2 regions of the Sphingomonas sp. S2-65 genome follow, and region 2 is predicted to be linked to the other one. Evidence: riboswitches for the same ligand, from Rfam matches in the RefSeq annotation. Region 2 holds a riboswitch; the other holds the start of a gene.
The links. Region 2 has a riboswitch for cobalamin ahead of LZ586_RS03655 (TonB-dependent receptor plug domain-containing protein). Riboswitches for the same ligand answer to the same signal wherever they lie in the genome.
Positions count from the first base shown of each region.

Region 1: it holds a riboswitch for cobalamin, as region 2 does, so the genes downstream of both, LZ586_RS17110 (TonB-dependent receptor plug domain-containing protein) here and LZ586_RS03655 (TonB-dependent receptor plug domain-containing protein) in region 2, are expected to answer to the same signal.

Region 1 is NZ_CP090953.1:3,622,939-3,630,046, reverse strand. Features, by position in the region: gene LZ586_RS17120 (DUF4142 domain-containing protein) at 169-771, opposite strand; gene LZ586_RS17115 (methyl-accepting chemotaxis protein) at 851-2,113, opposite strand; cobalamin riboswitch at 2,275-2,463, shown strand; gene LZ586_RS17110 (TonB-dependent receptor plug domain-containing protein) at 2,578-4,431, shown strand; gene LZ586_RS17105 (ABC transporter substrate-binding protein) at 4,503-5,252, shown strand; gene LZ586_RS17100 (FecCD family ABC transporter permease) at 5,249-6,220, shown strand; gene LZ586_RS17095 (ABC transporter ATP-binding protein) at 6,211-6,987, shown strand.
Region 2 is NZ_CP090953.1:760,378-767,485, forward strand. Features, by position in the region: gene LZ586_RS03645 (cobyrinate a,c-diamide synthase) at 1-626, shown strand, start outside; gene LZ586_RS18100 (hypothetical protein) at 705-836, shown strand; gene LZ586_RS03650 (hypothetical protein) at 935-1,246, shown strand; cobalamin riboswitch at 1,358-1,543, shown strand; gene LZ586_RS03655 (TonB-dependent receptor plug domain-containing protein) at 1,712-3,658, shown strand; gene LZ586_RS03660 (hypothetical protein) at 3,680-4,225, shown strand; gene LZ586_RS03665 (DUF1636 domain-containing protein) at 4,228-4,632, shown strand; gene cobT (nicotinate-nucleotide--dimethylbenzimidazole phosphoribosyltransferase) at 4,629-5,639, shown strand; gene LZ586_RS03675 (histidine phosphatase family protein) at 5,636-6,208, shown strand; gene LZ586_RS03680 (adenosylcobinamide-GDP ribazoletransferase) at 6,196-6,906, shown strand; gene LZ586_RS03685 (cobyric acid synthase) at 6,868-7,108, opposite strand, start outside.

The sequences.
Region 1 (7,108 bases), 940 kb from region 2:
CCAAAAGCCTTCTCGTGGAACGGTCGCGCCTATAGCTGCGCCACGGGTAGCGGTCAATGCCTCCCCCGCACACGGCCATGCGGCGCGGGGGCCCGGTGGACCCGCCACAAACGAAAAGGCGCGCCCCTTGTCGGAGCGCGCCCTTCCGAACCCGTGCTCGCGTCGAGCTTACAGGCTCTTGATCTTGGTCAGGTGCGACTGCACGACCTTCTGCGCTTCGGCGGCGAACACCTTCAGCTCGGCAACGTCACCCGTGGCTTCATAGCCCTTGATGATCGTCAGCGCCTTCTCATGGGCCAGCGTCTGCTGCTTCTTGAACAGCGTGTCGAACTCGGCGCCGCTCGCCTTGTCCAGCGCGGCGAGGTTGGCCTCCTGCTCCGCGTTCAGCGCCGGGCTCGGCACGATCGCCGGCTGGGCCTTGGCGCCGGCCGCGGTCAGCTTCTGAGTCGACTCGGTGTGATGCTGCACGATCATCGCGCCGAAGTCCTTCAGCGCCTGGTTCTGCGCCTTGTCCTGCGCCAGCTTGCCCGACTGGATCTCGAAGAAGTCGCTCGCGCCAACATCATTGGCGAACTTCTGCGACGGAGTCGCCGCCTCGCCGGTCATCAGGGCGTTGTCGGCTTCATTGCCCGGCGTCAGCGTGTCGGTCGCCAGGCCCGAATTGCTCACATCCGCATCGGCGGTGTTTGCGGTCGTGTTGCCGGCCGTATTGCCGTTGCAGGCGGCAAGCGCCAGCGCGGGCAAGAGCCCGAGGGCCAGAATCTTCTTCATGCAGGTAATCCTCCTCCGAAGCTGCCAAAACGGCTCGGCAAGGGGAATGTTCCAGGGCCGAAGCGAGATCCGGGTACCGCTACAAGGTCCGGAGTTCCGCCAGAAATCCGCCGACCTGGCTGGAAAGCGCTTCCGCTTCACCCTGCAGCCGCTGCGCGACCGCCGCCATGCTGCGCGCGCTGGCAGAGGCGTGGCGCGACGACTCGCCGATGGCCTCGACCTCCAGACGAATGCCGTCGCCCGCCTCGACGGCCTCGGCGACGTTGCGGGCGATGCCGCGCGTGGCGACTTCCTGTGCCTCCACTGCCGATCGAACGCTCGCCGCCATCGTCGCCATGGTGCCGATCGCCTGCTCGACGCGGTCATGGCCTTCCGCCACGTCCTCGATGCCGTTGCGGATATCGCCGACATGGCTCGCCACCTTGGCGGCGGCCAGGCCCGTCTGCGTCGACAATTGCTTCACTTCGTTGGCGACGACGGTGAAGCCCCTGCCCGCCTCGCCCGCCCGCGCCGCCTCGATCGTCGCGTTGAGCGCCAGCAGGTTCACCTGACGGGCGATGTCGCTGATCATCCCCACCACCGAGTCGATGGTCTGGGCGGCATTGAGCAGCTCGCGCGTGCGCTCGCTGCCCAACTGCACCAGCACCGCTGCTTCCTCGGCCGCGGCGCTCGCTTCCCTGGACTCGCGTTCTATCGCAGTCAGGGTCGCGGCAAGGCCAGCGCCGCGCGCGGCGATCTCGGCCATGTTGTCGCTGGTTTGCGACGCGGCCGCGGCAACCGCCGTCGCACGATCGCCGACTTCCACGGCGCGGTCGGCCGTGCCCCCCGCGCCCTGCTGCAATTCGATCGCCAGCCCGCGCATCGCCTGCGCAAGGACCGCCACCTGCCCCTCGAACTGCTCGCTCGCCTGCTCGATCCGCTCGGCACGCGCGATCCGCAGCTTGGCGGTGACGCGCTCATGCTCCGCCGCCAGGTGCACCAGACGGCGATTGTTGATCACCGCGTGCAGCCGCCCGCCACGCACCACGATCATGCCTTCCGAACCATTGGCCGCCCGATACGCGTCGATCATCGCGCCGATGTCGAGCGACGTGTCGGCCACGGGGCACGTCCGCACGTGCCGGGCCACGCTGTGGCCATAGCTTGGGTTGCGCAGCAGCGCATGGCCGAACGGGTTCAGCAGCAGCCGGCGCACTTCCTTCTCGAAGATCGCACCCACCGGCCTTCGCGCCCCGTCCAGCACCGGCATCACTCTCAAATCCGGGTCCGCGGTGAAAGCTTCCACGGCCTTGAACACAGAATCCTCCATCGTCAGCCAGGGAGGATCGATTTCCGACGGCAACAGCCAATCGTCGGCAGCAGCGGCAGGGAATGCTAAGGACGGAGCGGCGGAAAACATGCCCTGCATAGAACATGGGTTGGTAAAGACAGGTTTTACGGTTGGTTACACATCCGAGACAAAGCCAAGTTTTTCGCGGTTGCAGCAGCCGCAAGCAGGCCGTAGAGCCCCGCTTAGTGATGGGTGTCCCTTGCAAGAGGGATGAAAATGGGAAGTCGGTGCAAAGCCGAGGCTGCCCCCGCAACTGTAACCGGCGAGCGACGCGCACCATGCCACTGGGAAAACCCGGGAAGGCTGCGTGAACAAGCAAAGACCCGGGAGCCAGGAGACCTGCCCGTCACTTGTCGATTCCTTCGCGCGGGCGGGGTGCACCGGGCGAACGGGGAGAGAAATCCCCGCGTGAGCGACACCCAACGGGTCGCCGCGCCATGTTCATGGCAGACGGCCTTATAAGAAGGTGTCTTGCAGTGAAGACGTTCAAGCTTTTCCTTTTCGCCGGCGCGGCGCTCGCGCCAGCGGCTCCCGCTTTCGCCCAGACCGAGGTTCCCGAGGACGAACAGGTCGTCGTGGTCGCCAGCGGCGTGCCGCAAAATGCAGACGAGACGGGCCGCGCGGTCACCGTAATCGACCGTGAGACGATCGAGACGCGGCAGACCGTCGCCCTTTCCGACTTGCTGGCCACTACGGCGAGCGTCGACGTGACCCGCAGCGGCGGGCCCGGTGCGCTGACCGCAGTTCGCATCCGCGGCGCCGACGATGCGCAGACGCTGGTGCTGATCGACGGCGTGCGCGTCAACGACCCGTCCTCGCCAAGCGGCGCGTTCGACTTCGGCAACCTGCTCACCAGCTCGATCGAGCGAGTCGAAGTCCTGCGCGGCGCCAACTCGGTCGTCTGGGGCAGCCAGGCGATCGGCGGCGTGGTGAACGTCGTCACCGAAAGCCCGATCGGCGGGGTCAAGGCGCGCGCCAATGCCGAATATGGCTATGCCGACCAGATCTCGGCCAATGCCGGGATCGCCGGCGGCACCCACAGCGTCCAGGGCGGCTTCACCGCCGGCTATCTCCGCACCGACGGCATATCGCAGGCAGCGGCCGGCACCGAGGATGACGGCTTCCGCCAATACAATGCGAGCGGCCGCCTGCGCGTCGAGTTCGCCCCCGGCTTCGGCGCGGACCTGCGCGGCTATTATGCCGACTCGCGCGTCGACCTCGATGGCTTCCCGGCACCGAGCTACAGCTTCGCAGACACCGACGAGTTCGCCACCACGCAGGAACTGTACGGCTATGCCGGCCTGTTCGGCGATATCGGCCCGGTTTCCAACCGCATCGCCTTCACCATCGCCGATATCAACCGGGACAATTTCGACCCTGAGAACGGCTTCGCCGACACGCCGGCCTATCTCTATCGCGGCCGCAGCGAGCGGTATGAATATCGCGGCGACGCGGCACTCTCCGATCAGGTCCGCCTGACCTTCGGTGCCGAGCAGGAGAATCTGCGCTTCTACGACGGCAGCGACACCTTCCGCGCCGACATCACCAGTGTATTCGGCCAGGCGATCGTCACGCCGGTCGAGCAAGTCACGATCACAGGCGGCGTCCGCAACGACGATCACAGCCGCTTCGGCGGCTTCACCAGCTGGGGCGCCTCCACTGCGATCCGTCCGATTGCAGGCACGCTGCTGCGCGCGAGCTACAGCGAAGGCTTCAAGGCGCCGACGCTGTATCAGCTCTTCGCCCCCTTCTACGGCACCGATACCCTGGCGCCCGAAACCGCGAAGAGCTGGGATGTGGGCATCGAGCAGTCGGCGCTCGGCGGCGCGGCCAAGCTCGGCGTGACCTATTTCCACCGCAACACCCGCAATCAGATCGATTTCGACCTGGTGGACTTCGTCTACGCCAACATCGCCCGCGCGCATGCCGATGGTGTCGAGGTGGAGCTCGCGCTCAAGCCCGTCGACGCACTGACCTTCACCGCCAACTACACCTACACCGACACCGAGAACCGCTCGGCCGGGTTCGAAGGCAACGACCTCGCCCGCCGCCCGCGTGACGTCGCCAGCGTCTCGGCCGATTACCGCTTCCGGTTCGGCCTGTCGTTCGGCGGCACCGTCACCCTGATCGGTGACAGCTTCAACGACGCGGGCAACCGAACGCGCATCGACGGCTTCGCGATCGGCAGCGTCCGCGCCGAACTGCCGATCAGCCAGTTGCTGTCGGTATATGGGCGGGTCGAGAACGTCACCGACGCGCGGTACCAGGTCGTCTCCGGCTACGGCACGTACGGCCGCTCGGCCTTCGCCGGCGTCCGGCTCCGCTACTGATGCGGCGCGCCGCGCTTCTCTGCTTGGCTCTGGCAGGATGCGCGGCGCCCCCGCCCCGCACCGGCGAGATCGTGTCGCTCAACCCCTGTGCCGACGCGATGCTGATCGAACTGGTCGCGCCCGAACGGATCACCGCGATCAGCCGCTATTCGAAGGATCCGCGCGCAAGCTCGCTCAGGCCGGAGGTTGCGGCACGCTTCCCGGGAACCACCGGCACTGCCGAGGAAGTGATTACGCTCCGCCCCTCCCTTGTCGTCGCCAGCAGCTACACCGCGCCCGCGACGCGGGAAGCCTTCGCCCGTGCCGGGCTCAAGACGCTCTACTTCGACATACCAGCGACGATCGAGGCCAACAGGGCGCAGATACGCGAACTGGCCATTGCCGCTGGCGTGCCGGGCAAAGGGGAAGCGATGGTCGCCAGGATCGATACCGCCGTCCGCTCGGCCGCGACGAACGCTCCGCCTGTAACCGCTTTGTTATGGATCGGCGGCAACCTGGCCACGGGAGGCAGCACTTTGCTCGACGAGATGATGACAAAGGCCGGCTTCAGCAATCACGCCGTCCATTACGGCCTCACCCATACCGGCTACCTGCCGATCGAGCATGTCCTTGCCGATCCGCCTCGCGTGATGATCGCGCCGGAGGAGGAAGGCCGCGACGCCGGATCGCGCGCCGCCCAGCTCCGAAAATGGGCGGTCCGCCGCAGCGGCGCGAAGGTCGCCCAGGCCGTTTTCCCACGCGAGCTGGTCAATTGCGGCGGGCCGGTGATCGTGCCCTCCCTGGCACGCCTGTCCCAGATCCGCCGCGAGGTCGGCCAATGAACCGCGTCATCCTGAACCTGTGCCTGCTCCTGCTGGTGGCGTTGCTGTTTTCCGGCTCGCTGATGGCCGGCAAGGCATGGGTGCCCTTCGACGCCTGGTTCTCCCATGATCCGCGCTGGTGGATCATCGCCGAACTCCGCCTTCCCCGCGCCATCCTCGGCCTGGGCATCGGCGCCGCCCTCGGCCTCAGCGGCGCGGTGCTCCAGGGCTATCTCCGCAATCCGCTGGCCGATCCCGCCGTGCTGGGAATATCCTCCACCGCCGCGCTCGGCGCCGTCGCAGCGATCGTCCTCTTCGCGGCCACGGCCCCGCTCGCCATCTTCGGCGTGGCGATGCTCTTCGCCTGCGCGTCGATGCTCCTGCTCGCTACACTCGCCTGGCGCGCCCAAGGCGCCGTCGCCTTCATCCTCGCCGGCACCGTCCTCGCCAGCCTGTCCGGCGCGCTCACTGCCTTCCTGATCTCGATCGCACCCAATCCCTGGATGACCGCGGAGATCATCGACTGGCTGATGGGGGCGCTCACCGACCGCAGCTTCGGCGAAGTGCAACTCGCCCTGCCGCTCATCCTATTAGGCTGCGCCTTCCTTCTCTTCACCGGCCGCTCGCTCGACGCGCTCACCCTGGGCGAAGACGCCGCCCGCTCGCTCGGTGTTCGGCTTGGCCGCCTCCAGATGCTCGTCGTGCTCGGCACCGGCCTTGCCGTCGGCGCTTCGGTCGCGGTCACCGGCGTGGTGGGCTTTGTCGGGCTGATCGTCCCGCACCTCCTGCGCCCCTTGACCGGCGCCAAGCCCTCCGTCCTCCTCCTTCCCAGTGCGCTGGGCGGCGCAGCTTTGGTACTCGCCGCCGACAGCCTGGTCCGCCTCTCTCCGGGTGCGACGGAAGTCCGCCTCGGTATCGCGATGGCGCTGATCGGTACGCCCTTCTTCTTCGTGCTCCTGCTGAAGGGACGCCGCGCATCATGGATCTGAGCGTAACCGACCTGAGCGTCAGCCTGGGCAACCGCCGCGTCCTTGCCGGTGTCACCGCCCGCTTCCAACCCGGCCGGGTGACCGCGATCCTGGGTCCCAACGGTTCGGGCAAGAGCACGCTCATCCGTTCCATGGCCGGTCTGCTCGAGGCCGACCGCGGCCATGTCCGCCTCGGCCAGCGCTACCTGAACCGGGTCTCGGCGCGCGAACGTGCCCAACTGCTCGGCTATCTACCCCAGGATGCGAGCGTCCACTGGAACGTCGCCGTCCGCGAACTCGTCACGCTAGGTCGCCTGCCCCACCGCTCGCCCTTTGCGGGACCTTCGCAAGCCGACGCCATCGCCGTCGGCGCCGCCTTGGGCGCCACCGACACCCTGCACCTGGCCGAACGCGACACGCACGCGCTGTCCGGCGGCGAACGCGCCCGCGTCCTCCTCGCGCGCGTGCTCGCCGGCGAACCGCGCTGGCTGCTCGCCGACGAACCCCTCGCCAGTCTCGACCCGGTGCACCAGCTCGGCCTGCTCGACCAGCTTCGTGCGCTGGCGGCCGGCGGCATGGGCGTGGTTATCGTCCTGCACGACCTCATCCAGGCAGCCCGCGCCGCCGACGACGTGCTGCTCCTCAAGGACGGAAAGGTCGTCGCCTTCGGCACCGCCCGCGACTCGCTGGCCCACCAGCCGCTGCGCGAAGCCTTTGGAGTGGAGGTCATGGTCGTCCCAGACGAGCAAGGCCGCCTTCTCCCCGTTCCCATCGGGCGAACTCCGTGAATCTGTCCTCGCTCGACCCGGGGGAGTGCCACGCAAAGCGTGACGGAAGCGGCGCTTCCACAGCGACATCGCCCGAGGCTCTGTCCCCCAACTTGAGAACAGAAACGCCCTGTGCCATTGC
Region 2 (7,108 bases):
CCGCCGCAACGACTGCGGACGCGCCGCTCCAGCCCACGACGATCCGCCCGCCCGGACAGCGTATCGCCTTGGCGCAGGATGCGGCCTTCGCCTTCATGTACCCGCACCTGCTGGACGCATGGCACCGGGAAGGCGCAGAGATACTCCCCTTCTCCCCCCTGGCCGATGAAGCGCCACGGGAGGATTGCGACGCGTGTTGGCTGCCCGGCGGCTATCCCGAACTGAACGCCGGCAAACTGGCAAGCAACGTCCGCTTCCTGAAGGGACTTCGCCACTTTGCCGAGACGCGGCCGGTGCATGGAGAGTGCGGCGGCTATATGGTGCTGGGTCGAGCGCTGACCGACGCTGCGGGCACGGTGCACGCGATGGCCGGCCTCCTGCCGGTCGAGACGAGCTTCGCGGCGCGCAAGCTGCATCTCGGCTATCGGCGAGCGACATGGACCGACACGATGCCCTTTGCCGATGCAGGCGCGCGCTGCTGGGGCCATGAATATCACCACGCGACGATCTGCGGCGGCGAACCTGGCAGCTTGGCGGCGATGACCGACGGCGAGGCAAATGTCCTGCCGCCGGCCGGCCACAGGCGAGGTTTCGTTACCGGCACCTTCTTCCACGTCATCGGCTGACGGGCATCCGTCGTGCGCAACGATCCAGAGCGCCGAGCGTCTTCGACAGCGAGACAGTGAGTTGAGGGATCGACGACGATGGATGGGAATATGGGACCTAACGATCCGCGGGCGCGCAGGGGCATGGGCTGGATTGCCGCGCTCGTCCTGGCGATCATCCTGGCAATCTTCGTGGGATACAACGTGTACTATGCTGCAACGGCGGGCTGATTAACCGGTCGCTCCCCTCAAACCTCGGATATTTCCTCTCCCCTGACCGTATGTCAAAGTGCGGACTTGGCGGTTCGCCCAAGATAAAGGAGAGGAACATGAACACCAGCTACGAGAAGCAGAAAAAGCTGCATTTCGAAGTGACTAACGTCGGGCTGCGCGCGCACGCAACCGCCGTCGGACTGGTGCAGCTGTGCATCGAGCTGCAGCGTGCCAAGGTGCTGGACGAACCGGCGCTCGACCGCATCAAGACAGCGATCGCCGATGAAGTGTCAGTCGCAGCGCCGCGTGCGATTTCCTGCATGGACTATCGGCGCGACATCAAGGCTCGCCTGGATCGACTATTCGCCGGCGAGCAGGAACTCGGGTCGGCAGAAGCGCTGGCTTTCGGAGCAAAAGCGGAGGCTTGAACGGCCCATTGCGAGGTCAGTTCGCCCCGAAATGGGCCGGGGTATCGGTGATCAAACCGCGGCGGCTGCTCCTGTTCAGGGATCCCGTTGACCGAGCGTGGCGACGCGCCTAGAGGCGCGATCGCGACAGGTTCCCCGAGAGGGGATGAAAAGGGAACGGGAAAACCCCGGCTGCCCCTGCAACTGTAAGCGGCGAGCCGCCGCGCCACATGCCATTGGGTCGCGAGACCTGAGAAGGCGGCGCGGACCGGCATTGACCCGTGAGCCAGGAGACCTGCCTGACGCAGTCGTCCTTCGTCCGGCCAGGGTGCGCCGAGCGGACGGGAACGGTTCGATCCGCCAGCGTGCGGAGCGGCCCAGCCCAGCGTGACGATATCGCCGACCTGCGTGTGCGCGGGGGCGGAGGCGCGTGCCCTCCCCTTCGTGTCGCAAGCGGGCCTTCGAACGTCATGAGGGGTTGTTCCGTTGATCAAGTTTACGCCGCTTTTCGTCCTGTTGCTTTCCACCACCGCGCTGGCGCAGGAAGCGCCGCGCCCCGATGCCGCCGCGGCTGCGCCCGAGGGCGACACCGTCATCGTCACGGCCACCCGCAGCGAGACTCCGATCGACCGGGTTCCGGCGTCGGTCACCGTGCTCGACAAGGCGGCGGTCGACCGTAACCAGGATTTGGGCGTGGCCGAGCTGCTGCTGCGCACGCCGGGCGTCACGCTGTCGCGCAATGGCGGCTATGGCACCAATACCAGCCTGCGCATCCGCGGCGCCGAATCCGACCAGACCGTGGTGGTGATCGACGGCGTCAAGCTCAACGACCCGTCCTCGGCGGGCGGCGGCTATAATTTCGCCAATCTGCTGGTCGGCGACGCGGCGCGGATCGAAGTGCTTCGCGGGCCGCAATCGATCCTGTGGGGCAGCCAGGCGATCGGCGGGGTGGTCAACATCGTCACGCCGCTGGCGACGCGCGAGCTGGAAGGCAGCTTCGACGTCGAGGCCGGATCGCGCGAGACGGTGAGCGGCCGCGCGGCGCTGGGCGGGCGCACCGGACCGCTGGCCTGGCGGGTGGGCGCGCAGACGTTCAGCACACAGGGCATCTCGGCGCTGGCCCCGGCCTTTGGCGGGCGCGACCTGGACGGCTATTCGAACCAGAGCGTGCAGGGACGCGCGGTGCTCGACATCGCCGGCGGCGTGAGCGCCGACGTGCGCGGCTATTATTCGCATGGCCGGACCGAGCTGGATTCGACGAGCGCCGACACGCGCGATTATTCGCTGAACCGCGAATTCGTCGGCTATGCCGGGCTCAACGTCGACCTGTTCGACGCGCGGCTGCGCAACCGCTTCGCTTATGGCTATACCGACACCGACCGCGACAATTACAACCCCGCGCGGGCGCGGGCGCAGAACTTCGACTCCGCCGGGCGCAACGAGCGGCTGGAATATCAAGGCAGCGTCGCGATCACGAAGGGCTGGAACGGGACTTTCGGCGTGGAGAACGAACGCTCGCGCTTCCGGTCGGTCTCGCCGCCCGCCTCGCTGGCGGCACGGGTGCCCGATCCGGCGCGCGGCCGGGCCGAGATCACCGGCGTCTATGCGCAGCTGAACGCGACGCCGTTCGACGGGCTGACGCTGACCGGCGGGGTGCGCAACGACGACCATAGCCGCTTCGGCAGCCAGACGCTGTTCGCCGGCGGCGCCGTCTGGGCGCTGCCGACCGGCACGATCCTGCGCGCCAATTATGCCGAGGGCTTCAAGGCGCCGACGCTGTACCAGCTCTTTTCCGAATATGGGAACCAGGCGCTGAACCCCGAGGAAGCGAAGGGCTGGGAAGCCGGTGCCGAGCAACGGGTGCTGGGGGGCGCGCTGGCATTCGGCGCGACGTATTTCGAGCGGCGGACGACCAACCAGATCATCTTCAACAGCTGCACCGCGACATCGACCCTGCCCTTGTGCTTCCAGCCGGGATCGACGACGCGGCGATCGGGCTATTACCAGAATGTCGCGCGTGCCTTTGCCCGCGGCGTGGAAGCCGTGGCGCGGGCGCAGATCGGCACCCGGCTGGCGCTGGACGGCAATTACAGCTGGGTCGAATCCGAAGACCGCTCGCCCGGCGCGACCGACGGATTGTGGCTGCCGCGCCGGCCGCGCCACGCCGCCAACGCCTCGGCAACCTACACGCCGGCGCAGGGCTATGCGCTGGGCGTGGCGGCGCGCTGGTCGGGCCGGAGCTTCGACAATGCCGCCAACACGACCGAGCTGGACGGCTACACGCTGGTCGACCTGCGCGCCGAGCTGCCGGTGACCGAGCAGGTCAAGCTGTTCGCCCGCGTCGAGAACCTGTTCGACGAGGAATATCAGACCACCTACCGCTACGGCACGCTGGGACGCAGCGTCTATGCCGGTTTCCGCGGACGTTTCTGAACCATGAAAAGGGAGACGAGCATGACCGAGCTGACTGCATCGCAGCGCGCATCGACGCTGTGGATCATGTTGCTGACCGTGGCGAGCACCGTGACGACGCTGGTCTTCGCCTGCGCCACGCCCTTCCCCGCTTTGGCGGCGTTGACGGCGGTGCATATGCGCCGCGTCGACGGCGTCGCGCTGGCGGCGGCGGCGTGGGTGGTGAGCCAGGCCGTGGGGTTCGGCGTGCTGGGCTATCCGCACACGGCGAGCACGATGCTGTGGGGCGCGGCGATCGGCGTAGGCGCCATCGTCGGCGCACTGGCCGCGCATGAAGCCGCCGCCCGCGTGCCGGGCCCGTTCGTGGCGCGGCTGGCGATCGCCTATCTGGCGGCGTTCGCGGCGTTCAAGCTGGTGATCCTGGCAGTCACGCTGGCCAAGGGCGATCCGTGCACGGCGTTCACCGCCGAAGTGCTCGGGCGCCAATTGGTGCGCAATGCCGCGATCCTGATCGGGCTGCTGGCGCTGTATCGCGGGCTGATCGCGATCGGCGTGCCGGCGGCACGGACGCGGCCGGCGACCGCGTGAAGCTGGTTCGGGCAAGCGACGGCCCGGCGGTCGTCGCTTGCAACAGCTGCCGCTTCAGCGCGGCGGAGCGCGACGATGCGCAGGGGCAGCGCGGCGGCGCGCTGCTGATCGAGGCATTGCGCACGGTGCAGGCGAGCGACCCGGCATATGCCGGAATCGCCGTGGAGGAGATGCCGTGCCTGTTCGCGTGCACCGACTTCTGCGCGGTGCATCTGCGCGACGGCGGCAAGGTGGGATATGTGCTGGGGCGCTTCGTGCCGGACACGGATGCGGCGGGCGCGATCCTGGATTATGCCGTGCACTATGCGGCGAGCGAGGCCGGCCAGGTGCCGTATCGCGACTGGCCGCAAGGCGTGAAGGGACATTTCATCGTGCGGACACCCCCGGCCGGATTCGTGGTGGCATGAGCGGGTTCGTTTCCGCAGCGGCATTCGAGGCGGCGCTATCGGCGCTGCCCGGCCCCGACGAGGCCGCGCGATCGGCGGCGGCGGCGCGGCAGGCGGTGCTGACCAAGCCCGCGGGATCGCTGGGGCGGCTGGAGGAGATCGCGATCTTCCTGGCGGGCTGGCAAGGGCGCGAGCGGCCGCGGATCGATCGCGGGCGCGTGGCGATCTTCGCGGGCAATCACGGCGTTGCGGCAAAAGGCGTGAGCGCCTTCCCGCCCGCCGTGACCGTCGAGATGGTTCGGAGCTTCCAGGCCGGCGGCGCGGCGATCAACGCCCTGGCCGCCGCCGCCGGGCTCGAGCTGGTCGTGGTGCCGCTCTCGCTCGATCGGCCCACCGCGGACTTCACCGTCGAGCCTGCGATGACGCAGGCCGAATGCCTGGAGGCATTGAACGCCGGTGCGGCGGTGGTCGAGGCCGGGCTCGACCTGCTGGTGCTGGGCGAGATGGGAATCGGCAATTCGACCAGCGCGGCGGCGCTGTGCGCGGCAAGCTTCGGCGGATCCGGTGCGGACTGGGTCGGCCCCGGGACGGGGGTGCATGGCGCGCAACTGGCCGCGAAGGTCGCGGTGGTGGATGCAGGACTCGCGCTGCATCATGGCGCCGCGACGCCGTTCGAGCGGCTGCGGCGGTTGGGCGGACGCGAGATCGCCGCGATGGCGGGGGCGCTGGTGGCGGCGCGGAGCGCGCGCGTGCCCGTGCTGCTCGACGGTTTCATCGGCTGCGCGGCGGTGGCGCCGCTGGCAGCGGCGGTCCCGGACGTGGTGGCGCATTGCCTGGCGGGGCATTGCTCGGCCGAACCGGGGCATCGGCGGCTGCTCGACCGGCTCGGGCTGGAGCCTTTGCTCAGCCTGGAGATGCGGCTGGGCGAAGGCAGCGGCGCGGCAGTCGCGGCCGGCGTGGTGCGCGCGGCACTGGCAGCGCATGACGGCATGGCGACCTTTGCCGAGGCGGGGGTATCCGACGGGTGAGCGCGATTGCCGTCCATCTGATGCGGCACGGGGCGCCCGAGCTTGCGGGCCGCTTGCTCGGGCGGACGGACTGCGCGGCTACCGAGGATGGCATCGCGGCCTGCGTCGCCGCGGCGGAGGGGCTGGCGGTAGCAGCGATCGTCGCATCGGACCTCAGGCGATCGGTGGCGTGCGCGCAGGCGATCGGCCGGGCGCACGGATTGCCGGTGCGCGTGGATGCGCGGTGGCGCGAACTGGATTTCGGCGATTGGGACGGGCTGAGCGCGGAGCGGATCGAGCCCGGTGCGCTCGCCCGCTTCTATGACGATCCCGAGGCACATGCGCCGCCGGGCGGAGAGCGTTGGTCGGCATTGGTGGCGCGAACGAAGGCGGCGCTGGACGCAGTCAGAACTCCGACGCTCGTGCTGACGCATGGCGGCCCGATGCGCGCGGTGCTGGCCGATAGCTGCGGAATCGGGCTGCGGGGAAGCTGGGCGTTCGACTTGCCTTATGCCGCGCTGCTCTCGCTGCGGCGCTGGCCCGGCGCGCCGCCGACCGTGCAGATCACGGGATTGCGATGCGCGGGCTGATCGTCGCCCTGAGCTTCCTGACGCGGCTGCCGGTGCCGCGCGTGACTGCCGATGCGGGCGACTTCGCCGCGGCGATCCGCTGGTATCCGGCGGTGGGGCTGATCGTGGGCGCAATAGTCGCGGCGGCGGTGTGGGCGGGATCGTGGATCGATCCCTGGACCGGGGCGCTGGCCGGGCTGATCGCCTGGGTGGCCGTGACCGGAGCCTTGCATCTGGATGGGCTGGGCGATCTGGCCGACGGACTGGGCGCGGCGCATGGCGACCGGGCGCGGCTGATCGCCGTGATGGCCGACCCGCATGTCGGCAGCTTCGGCGTGGTCGCGATCGGCGTGCAGCTGCTGGCCAAGCTGGTGCTGCTCCACGGAAGCACCGGCTGGATCGCGCTGGTGCTGGCGCCGTTCGCCGCGCGCATCGGGCCGCTGCTCTGGGCCTGGTGGCTGCCGCCGTTGAAACCGGGCCTGGGCGCCAGCGTCGCGCCGTCAGTGCGGATGCGCGACCTGATCGGCTGGGGTGCAGTGCTGGCCGGTGCGTGCGTGCTCTGCCCTGCCCTGCTCGCGGCGCCGCTGGTGCTGATCGGCTGGGGCTGGTGGCTGAAGGCCAGAGTGGGCGGGATCAGTGGCGACGGGCATGGCGCCGGGATCGAATGGGTCGAGACGGTCTTACTTGCCGCCGCCCTCGTCGCCAGCCGTCTGGGATAAAGCGACCAGCGCATCGATATCGACGTGGCGTTCGAGCTGGGCGGCGATGGCGTCGAGCGCGGCATCGACCGAGGCGCGATGGTCCGGCCCCTGCCCCTCCACGCCGATCCGCGCGAGCCAGGCGCGCCGCTGCGCCGCGAGCCCGAGCAGGCCATGGACATAGCTGCCGCTGACCAGCCCGTCTCGGCTAGTGGCGCCGTCG